One region of the Cobetia sp. D5 genome, then DNA from elsewhere that is predicted to be linked to it. Evidence: predicted binding sites of a transcription regulator. Region 1 holds the regulator's gene; each other region holds the start of a gene.
The links. The regulator LexA, encoded in region 1, represses DNA repair genes until DNA is damaged. The targets are predictions, from matches to a motif close to TACTGTNTANNTANACAGTA.

Region 1 (3,265 bases):
GCATGTGGCCCTGACCCTGGGTATAGGCAAGCCCGAGCAGGCGCATGAAGGTACGCAGGCTGTTGCGCTCGGCCGGCACCTCCAGCACGGTACGCGCCATCACCTCCAGCAGGACCTCCAGCGGCACCTGACGCCCGGCGTATTGCTGCTCGATGCTGTCGAGTGCCGCGTGGAAACGCTCACTGAAAGGGTCGAGATAGCGCGCGAAGACCGCCTGGATCAGCGATTTCTTGGAGCCGAAGTGGTAGTTCACCGCCGCCAGATTGACCTTGGCCTTGCTGGTGATGTTGCGCAGTGAGGTCTCGGCGAAGCCGCGCTCGGCGAACAGCACCTCGGCAGTATCGAGGATGCGGGTAACGGTATCGGTCTGGGCCATGGGCGGAACCCTTGTCAGGTAGAAAAGGACTGGAGTCGTAGGTCACGGCGCAAGCCCCGCGCGGCGACTCTCTCATGAGGTGGTGCAGGTTCACCGCAAGGCGCGTTCGATCATGGCACCCGTGAGCACTACCATCGGCGAACATTCGTTTGAAACACTTTGATTCTAGCGCGCCATGCCATGACTGACAATTCTCTCGCGTTTCAAACGCCAGAGGTTTAGCCAAGCCTGATATTCCCTCAACGCTGACCATCCCGATTCAAGGGCTCGTCATGCTCGGTGACTGTCCACCCCGCCAGAGCCAGGCCGGGTTCATCTCCAGACATTCATCTCCAGACATTAATCTCCAGACATTCACTTCCAGACATTCCCATCAAGAAAGAATGCCTCGGATATCGGCACGAAAAGTCGCCAGACAGCGATATCTCGGCGACTACCTGCCCTTTGAGGCCACCACGCAAGCCACGATGCCTTGCATGACCGCCATGACTGGATACAATGACAGTTGTATGGATGCACACCCCGTGCCGTCAGCTCAAGATGCCGCCCAGGCCAAAGGCAATGCCATGACCCAGCCGCTTACTCCGCGCCAGCAGGATGTCTTCGACTTCATCATCAAGACCATCAAGTCCTCTGGCTACCCGCCGACGCGGGCCGAAATCGCCCAGGCGCTGGGCTTCCGCTCACCGAATGCTGCCGAGGAGCATCTGCGTGCCCTCAAGCGCAAGGGCGCCATCGAGATGGTGCCGGGCACCTCTCGCGGCATTCGCGTGCCGTCGCTGGCTGACGTCGACGACAGCGCCAACGATGGTCTGCCGGTGATCGGGGAAGTGGCCGCCGGCAGTCCGATTCTTGCCAGCGAGCATATCGACCGTCACTGCCCGCTGCCGAGCGACTACTTCTCGCCGGCTGCCGACTACCTGTTGCGCGTGCGCGGCGTGTCGATGAAGGACGTGGGAATTCTGGAAGGCGACCTGCTGGCCGTGCACCGCACCAGCAGCGTGCGTGACGGACAGATCGTGGTGGCACGTCTGGGGGATGAAGTTACCGTCAAGCGCTTCCGCCGTGACGGGCACTACGTGTGGCTGGAAGCCGAGAACGAGGACTTCTCACCGATCAAGGTCGACCTGCGCACGGACAGCCTGGAGATCGAGGGTCTCGGAGTGGGCGTCATCCGCGATGGCGGCCTGCACTGAGACCTTGACCAGCAGCGCTCTTCTCGCAAAGCTCTGAGCAACAGAAAAGCCGCACGTATTGCACAAAAAAACCCGCCTCGAGGCGGGTTTTTTTGTGCGCGAAGCACGAGCGATGAATCAGTGCACGATGCCTTCCGACTGCTCGTCCTCGTCTTCTTCGCCATCCCAGAGGCGAGTCCGGGTGATGGCGTGGTCGATCATCTCACGCGCGACCTCGAAACGATTGTCACGCAGCAGATCAGCGGCCTCGTCCGAAATGCGAATGCTGAGCAGCGGCTCACCTTCGCTTTCCGCGGCGCGCAGAATCACTTCACCATCTTCCATTTGCACAATTTCAAGTACGGCGGGATCGGACACGTCATTCCTCCTGCACGGCATCTCGCGAGATACCGGCGTCGTTGTAATCGTCAGCGCGACGGCTGGCAAGCCCGGCACCGCGTTGCCATCAGCGACGCAGAAAAAAGTACGACCACAGCCAGAGCCATGGTCGTACCGGAGAATGCAGGGCTTGCCACAATGCGATCAGTCTAGCACCCGTGAAGGCGAAACGTCACCCGATTGCCATGCGCCAGTCATCACCAGCGTGCAGCGCCAGATCAACGCCTTGACCTACCACTCGACACTCGACTCGCGCAGCTGCGGCAGCAGCGCCTTGAATGCCGTGATGGCGGCACTGAGACGCTCGGCCAGCGAGGCGCTCGAGGCTGCCGCGATGATCAGACCATCACCACGCGAACGCGATTCTTCGCGGCGCGCGACACCGCCTTCTTCATGCAGGCGGGCCACATCCGCGACCAGCTCAGACAACCAGCTGTCGGAACGCTCCAGCAGACTGCGCAGCTGCTCGACCTCGGCGATGGGCGTCGGTGGCGACGCCAGACGCTCGCGCCAGCTACCCTCTGGCCAGCGCGCCGTCACGGCACACTCTTCCAGCAATGACGCCAGCGCCAGCTCCAGCAGGGCGAGCGCGCCCTCTTCACCGGCCATGCGACGCGCCACGGCATGCTCATCGTCGCCAGAGGCTGCTGACTGGGCCAGCAGCAACTCGGCCTGATACAGCAGCTGATTGGTACGGGCACGCTGGCTCATCAGCTCTTGGCCCCCTTGCGCTTGTCCTCGACGACCCAGCGACCGTTGTCGTAGGTCGCCTTCCAACCGGTCGCCTTGCCTTCCTCATCGGTCATGACGTACTGAGCCTTGACCTTGCGCGAGAAGCGAATCTGCGCCGGACGTCCGTCCGGGTCCTGATCCGGGGCTTCGAGAATGAAGTGATACTTCTCCGGCAGCTCGTCGGCATGCGCCTTGAGCTCCTTGACCAGCGGCGGACGCGTCTCGCGATTCTTGGGGAACTGACTGGCCGCCAGGAACAGGCCACTGGCGCCATCGCGCAGCACGTAATGGTCCTCGACCTTGACGCAGGCAAGCTCCGGCATCGGAATCGGGTCCATCTTCGGCGGCGCCACCTCACCGGACTTGAGCAGCTTGCGGGTATTCTTGCAATTCTCGTTGGTGCAGCCGAAATACTTGCCGAAACGCCCGGTCTTGAGCTGCATGTCAGAACCGCACTTGTCGCACTCGATCACCGGGCCATCGTAGCCCTTGATACGGAACTGACCTTCCTCGACCTCGTGACCGACACAGTCCGGGCTATTGCCGCAGACGTGCAGCTTGCGCTGCTCATCGATCAGGTAGC
Region 2 (3,265 bases), 710 kb from region 1:
ATCACCGTGGTGGAAGCCTGGGAATCCCACGATGCGCTGCAGGCCCACCGTGAGACCGAACACATGCAGCGCTTCCGCGACAACGCCGGTGACTGGATCGCCGATGGCGATATCCGCATCCTGAGCCCGGCGGGCTGATAGACAGAACAGCATTGGGAAAGACCCAAAAAAGCCCGACCTCCAGGAGGCCGGGCTTTTTTATCGGGCTTGCTGTCATGACGGCATATCATTTACCGCTACAACCCCGGTTTCACTCCTGCGGCTGATCCTCGGACAATTGCATGATCATGCGCGTCGTCAGGTAAAGGCGTGGCACGACGCTATCGACCAGCACGAACTCCTGATCGCTGTGATAGCCGCCGCCGACGAGACCCAGGGATTCGAGCACTGCCGGTTTATCGGAATCTGCATGATAGGCGTAGGCCGCATCGGTGCCGCCACCGATCTCGACCGCTTGCAGTGTCTGCCCCAACTCCTGATAGATCTTCTGGGCCTGCTCGGCCAGCTGCTGACTCTGCGGGTTGTCAGGCAGCGGCGGACGCCCCTTCTCTAGGTGAAACTCCACTTCGGTATCATCGATCAACTGGTTCTTCGTGATGGCCTGCGCTTCTTCCAGGACACGCTGATACTCGCTGCTATCGAAGTAGCGCATATCACCTTCCGCCCTGGCATGCTCCGGAATCACGTTGCGCTTGACGCCACCCTCGACGATCGTCCAGTTGAGCGTCGTCTCCTTGTCCGCATCATCAAGCTCATTCAACTGCAGCAGCTGATGAGACAGCTCCATGATGGCGTTGCGCCCTTCCTCTGGTGCGCCACCGGCATGGGAGGCACGGCCCTTCACCTCGAGAAACGCATAGTTGATGCCCTTGGTGACGACGGTGACGGCATCGACTCCCGGGTCAGCGAAGGTAGGCTCGAATACCAGCACGGCATCCTGATCTGCCGATAGCTCATGAATCAGGTCATGCGAGCCCGGCGAGCCCTTCTCCTCATCAGGATTGAAGACAACCGTCACCTGGCCATAGTCATCAAACCCGAGCGACTTCAGCGCCTCGAGACTGTGCAGAATAACAGCTGCGCCACCCTTGGCATCGCCCACGCCCGGGCCATAGGCACGCCCATCCTCGATACGGAAGGCACGCTTCGTGGCGGCGCCTTCATCGAAGACGGTGTCGTAGTGAATCATCAACATGATCTTGCGACTGCCATCTCCCTGCAGGCGACCGACAATCGTATTGCCGCCATAGGTCTTGGCAGGGTGCGTTTCCACCTGTGCGCCAAGCGCTTCGAGATGCTGGGTCAGCATTGCCTCAACGTCATTCAAGCCTTCACGGTAGCCCGTTCCCGAATCCACGTTGACCAGTGTTTCCAGCGTCTCCAGCAGAGGCGCTCGCTGTTGCTCGACGGCATCCTGCACATCCTGATAGTCCGCCGCTTGCGCACCGGCACTGCACATACCGCATGCCAAACCCACCGCCAACATCGGAAGCCGCATTTCCCACCTCTAATATTGTTATATAAGGAATAACGAAGGTAAGGCGGATATCAGGCAAACGCAAACGCGAGGCCTACCGAGAAATTTTTTCCGCTAGCAGCTTTACCTGCCGCCCACCATTGAACACAGGTGCACCTCATCTGATCTGCGTCTCGTGAATGTGCAGCACTCGCAGGGATTATCGGTTGCCTGAGGGCTTCTCAGCGCCGATACTGTATATGAATACAGTATCGAAAGGAGACCCCACCCATGACCGCATCTGCCGTTCAACCGTCCCACGCCTCGCTGGCTCGCCCTCATCCAGCGCCGGAACCCTGTGCGCTGCCGCACCCTCACATCACGGGGCGCGCTGGCATTTCCGGCTTCCCCTCGCCGGCCGAGGATTACGCGGGGCGCACGCTGGACCTCAACGAGCGGCTGATCAAGCGTCCGGCAGCGACCTTCTTCATGACGGTGGCGGGTGACAGCATGGAAGGCTTCGGCATCTATGAGGGCGACACCCTGGTGGTAGACCGCTCCATCGATGCCCGTCCCGGGCATATCGTGGTGGCGCTGATCGAGGGTGAGGTGGTGGTCAAGCGTTATGAACTGATCGGTCAGCGCCCCTACCTGAGTTCCGGCAATGCTCTGTATCCGCCGGTCGCGATCTTCGACCTCGAATGCCAGGTCTGGGGGGTGGTGCGTTCCGTCATCCACGAATACGCGGTATGAATACGCCGATGATCGGACTGGTGGACTGCAACAACTTCTACGCCAGCTGCGAGCGAGTGTTCGACCCGCGCCTGGAGGGCCGCCCTGTCGGCGTGATGTCCAATAATGACGGCTGCGTGATCGCGCGCTCCAACGAACTCAAGGCGCTGGGCGTGGAGATGGGCACCCCCGCCTTCCAGCTACAGCCACTCGTCCGTGAGGGGCGCATCCACCTGCTCTCCTCCAACTATGAGTTGTATGGCGACATGTCGGCGCGCGTGCGTGAGGTGCTGGAGGAATATTCCGCCGGGGTCGAGCCCTACTCCATCGATGAGATGTTCGTGCGTTTCGATGGCTTTGATCGCAACTCGATGCTGACATTGAGCCGCACCCTGCACCGCAATGTCCGCAAGTTCACCGGCATTCCCGTGTGTGTCGGGGTCGCACCAACTCGAACGCTGGCCAAGTTGGCCAATCGCGCTGCCAAGAAGCGTCCGGAATTCGGCGGTGTCTGCGTGCTGGAACCCGATGAAGTCGGCACCCAGCGCCTGCTGGCCGATACGCCACTGGGCGATGTCTGGGGCGTGGGCCGACGACTGGTCGAACGCCTGGCACTGCAAGGCCTGCACACTGCCTGGGACCTGCGCTGCGCCGACCCGCGCGCCATCGGCCAGCGGTATTCCGTGGTACTGGAACGCACCGCGCGCGAACTGCAAGGCACGCCCTGCTTCGAGATGAATGATGCCGATGACGCTCGCCAGCGCATCATGACCTCGCGCTCCTTCGGGCGCATGACCGGTGACTTGAATGAACTCAGGGATGCCATCCGCCAGCATGCCCAACGCGGCGCCGAGAAGCTGCGCCATCAAGGCAGCCTGACACGCGCCGTGCTGGTCTTCCTCAAGAGCAATCGCCACCGACCCGACCTGCCACAATACTCACCCAGCACCATCGTCGAGCTGCCCGCCCCCACCAATGACAGCCGCGAGATACTCGCCGCCGCGCAACAGGCGCTGGAGCATATCTACCTGCGCGGCTATCGCTTCATGAAGGCTGGCGTGATGCTGCTCGATCTCA
Region 3 (3,265 bases), 850 kb from region 1:
CCTTGCCCATGCCGAGGAAGGCCAGCTGGTCCTGGATGTCGCTGGCCAGTTGCGGGGCGGCGGTGGCGCGTTTGGCGCTCACCTCGCTCGCCAGCCCCTTCCAGGCCTCGCGACGCTGAGCCACTTCTTCGCGCAAGGCTTCGATGGCCTCTTCATCGCCACCCAGGCCGTCGAGTTCTTCGCTCAGGCGCTGATGAAGGCCATGCAGCTCGTCCGGCATCACATGATGCTTGCGTGCGATCTGGTGAATGCGGCTCAGGCGCTCATCGACGAAGGCCAGACGCTCGGGATCGAGTTCGGTGACTTCCACGAAGCGATGCAGTTCACGCGCCGCTTCTTCTATCTGGATGCGCGCTTCCTCGAGCATGCCCAGCGCACTGGCCAGTGAGCCATGCTCGTTGCCCGGCAGATGCGCCAGACGTGCCAGGGCCTGGTTGAGGCGTGACAGCGCACCTTCTTCGTCGTGATCACAGCACTCGGCGGCGGACTGCGCCTCGGCCAGAATCTGCTCGGCATTGGCCAGCGTTTCCTGCTCCTGTTCCAGGGCTTCCAGCTCCCCTTCGCACAGCGCCAGTTCATCGAGCTCCTCGACCTGATAGCGCAGCAGCTGGCGACGTGCACGCACCTCATCGCCATCATTGCTCATGCGCTTGAGGCGACGATGCGCCTCCTGCCAGTGGCGGAAGTCCTCGCGCAACTGGGCAGCCTGGGTCTCCAGGCCCGCATATTCGTCGAGCTGACGCAGATGCGTCTCTTCCTTGAGCAGGGAGTGATGGGCGTGCTGGGAGTGGATGTCGATCAGGTGCTCGCCCAGCTCGCGCAGGTCGGCGATGGTGCAGGGCGTGCCGTTGATCCAGGCCTTGGAGCGGCCGCTGGCGGTGATGACGCGACGCAGCAGGCAGTCGTCGCTGCCCAGTTCGCGCTCATCCAGCCACTGACGGGCGTCGCCAAGCTCACTGATATCGAAACGCGCGATGAGGTCGGCGCGGTCGGCGCCATGCCGCACGCTGCCGGCATCGGCACGCTCGCCCAGGCACAGGCCGAGGGCGCCGAGCAGGATGGACTTGCCGGCACCAGTCTCGCCGGTGATGGCGGTCATGCCGCGGCGGAAATCGAGTTCCAGCGTTTCGACGATGGCAAAATCTTGGATGGCGAGTTGCAGCAGCATGACTACCTCCGAGGGGGCTTTGACGTACGCCGTGCTGGGAGAACATCAGCGGACCCGGACTCGATGGGCGGGCTACGGTGTCGCCATACAGTATGTTTATACAGTGAACATGGCTTTTTATACAGCACGTTCGGGTGGCCTTCAATCCATGCCGGACTCAGTGGGGAGAAAAGCCTGCGGCAAGGCTTGAGAAGCGATGTGCTGTCCCCATATAGAGGCACTGACACTTTCAGTCGGCAGCAATGGCCTGGCCTTGCTGCCTCTCAAGGCAACTCATGGCCTGTCTGTCAGCCAGTGCGCGTAATGCTTCGCGACAAGCTCAGCAGGCCACGAATCAGGGCAATGGCGCATAGACGCCGGCCCGCAGGAGATCAGCATGGCTCAGGACCCGCAGACCCCGATGGATGAAGAGCTTCAGCGTGCCGCTCGCGATGCCGAGCCGCAGCCGGAAACGCCGGAGGGTGAAGTGATCGACAACGTACTGGATGCCGACGATACCGGCGCCGAAGGTACTCTGGTGGACAACCCGGAAGCCGAGATGCTGGCCGCCCAGGTCGAAGAGCTTGAGCAGGCCGTCAAGGAAGCCAAGGACCAGGCGCTGCGTGCGGCTGCCGATGCGCAGAACGCGCGCCGTCGTGCCGAGCAGGACGCCGAGAAGGCGCGCAAGTTCGCGCTGGAGAAGTTCGTCAAGGAAATGCTGCCGGTGGTGGATTCCCTCGAGAAGGCACTGGAATCCATGTCGGGTGACGAAGCGGCCAAGACCCACGTCGAAGGCATCGAGATGACCTTGAAAATGCAGCTGGATGCCCTGAACAAGTCAGGCGTCGAGCAGCTGGATCCGCACGGCGAGCCCTTCGATCCGGAATACCATCAGGCTGTCGCCATGGTGCCGTCCCCGGACGCGGAGCCGAACAGCGTCATCGACGTGATGCAGAAGGGTTACACCCTCAATGGCCGCCTGGTGCGTCCGGCGATGGTGGCAGTCAGCAAGGCCTCCTGAGGCCTGCGCGCTCCCGACGCCCGATAGGCGTTGGATCGCGCCCTGTGGGGGCTCAGGGCGATCCGGCCCGAGAAAATTTGCCCGGCCGGGTCTTGAAACCCTGACACGCGACCCCATCTAGAGAAACAAGTTCAGGCACCGACACAAGGTGCCGACATCCAGACTTATCTTTCAGGCTAGCAACAGATTCGAGGTATACGATTATGGGACGCATCATCGGTATTGACTTGGGTACTACCAACTCCTGTGTGGCAGTACTCGACGGCGAGAAAACCAAGGTCATCGAAAACGCTGAAGGCGGTCGCACCACACCGTCCATCATCGCTTACACCGACGACAACGAGATTCTGGTCGGCCAGTCGGCCAAGCGTCAGGCAGTGACCAACCCGGAGAACACTCTCTTCGCGGTCAAGCGCCTGATCGGTCGCAAGTTCAAGGATGATGTGGTTCAGAAAGACATCAAGATGGTGCCGTACAAGATTGTCGAAGCCGACAACGGCGACGCCTGGGTGCAGGTGAAAGACAAGAAGATGGCACCGCCGCAGATCAGTGCGGAAATCCTCAAGAAGATGAAGAAGACCGCGGAAGACTACCTCGGTGAAGAAGTCACCGAAGCCGTCATCACCGTACCGGCCTACTTCAACGATTCCCAGCGTCAGGCGACCAAGGACGCCGGCCGCATCGCGGGTCTCGACGTCAAGCGCATCATCAACGAGCCGACTGCCGCAGCCCTCGCCTACGGCATGGACAAGTCTCGTGGTGACAAGACCATCGCGGTCTACGACCTGGGCGGCGGTACCTTCGATATCTCCATCATCGAAGTCGCCGACGTCGACGGTGAGACCCAGTTCGAAGTGCTCGCCACCAACGGCGACACCTTCCTGGGTGGTGAAGATTTCGACATGCACCTGATCAACTACCTGGTTGACCAGTTCAAGGCAGACAGCGGTATCGATCTGTCCGGCGACAACCTCGCCATGCAGCGTCTGAAGGAAGCCGCCGAGAAGGCCAAGATCGAGCTGTCCAGCGCTCAGCAGACCGACGTGAACCTGCCGTACATCACGGCTGACAACACCGGTCCGAAGCACCTGAACGTC

Region 2: U0O11_RS07170 (LexA family protein) is a predicted target of LexA. The motif match lies at 1,709-1,728, and genes of this name have one in related genera.
Region 3: recN (DNA repair protein RecN) is a predicted target of LexA. The motif match lies at 1,255-1,274, and genes of this name have one in related genera.

What each region holds. Positions count from the first base shown of each region.
Region 1 covers NZ_CP142020.1:991,792-995,056, reverse strand. The annotation lists gene U0O11_RS04235 (TetR/AcrR family transcriptional regulator) at 1-376, opposite strand, end outside; gene lexA (transcriptional repressor LexA) at 943-1,572, shown strand; gene U0O11_RS04225 (hypothetical protein) at 1,690-1,929, opposite strand; gene U0O11_RS04220 (DUF6586 family protein) at 2,182-2,661, opposite strand; gene topA (type I DNA topoisomerase) at 2,661-3,265, opposite strand, start outside.
Region 2 covers NZ_CP142020.1:1,697,359-1,700,623, reverse strand. The annotation lists gene U0O11_RS07180 (putative quinol monooxygenase) at 1-138, shown strand, start outside; gene U0O11_RS07175 (glutamate carboxypeptidase) at 251-1,486, opposite strand; gene U0O11_RS07170 (LexA family protein) at 1,748-2,209, shown strand; gene U0O11_RS07165 (Y-family DNA polymerase) at 2,218-3,265, shown strand, end outside.
Region 3 covers NZ_CP142020.1:139,294-142,558, forward strand. The annotation lists gene recN (DNA repair protein RecN) at 1-1,168, opposite strand, end outside; gene grpE (nucleotide exchange factor GrpE) at 1,545-2,168, shown strand; gene dnaK (molecular chaperone DnaK) at 2,372-3,265, shown strand, end outside.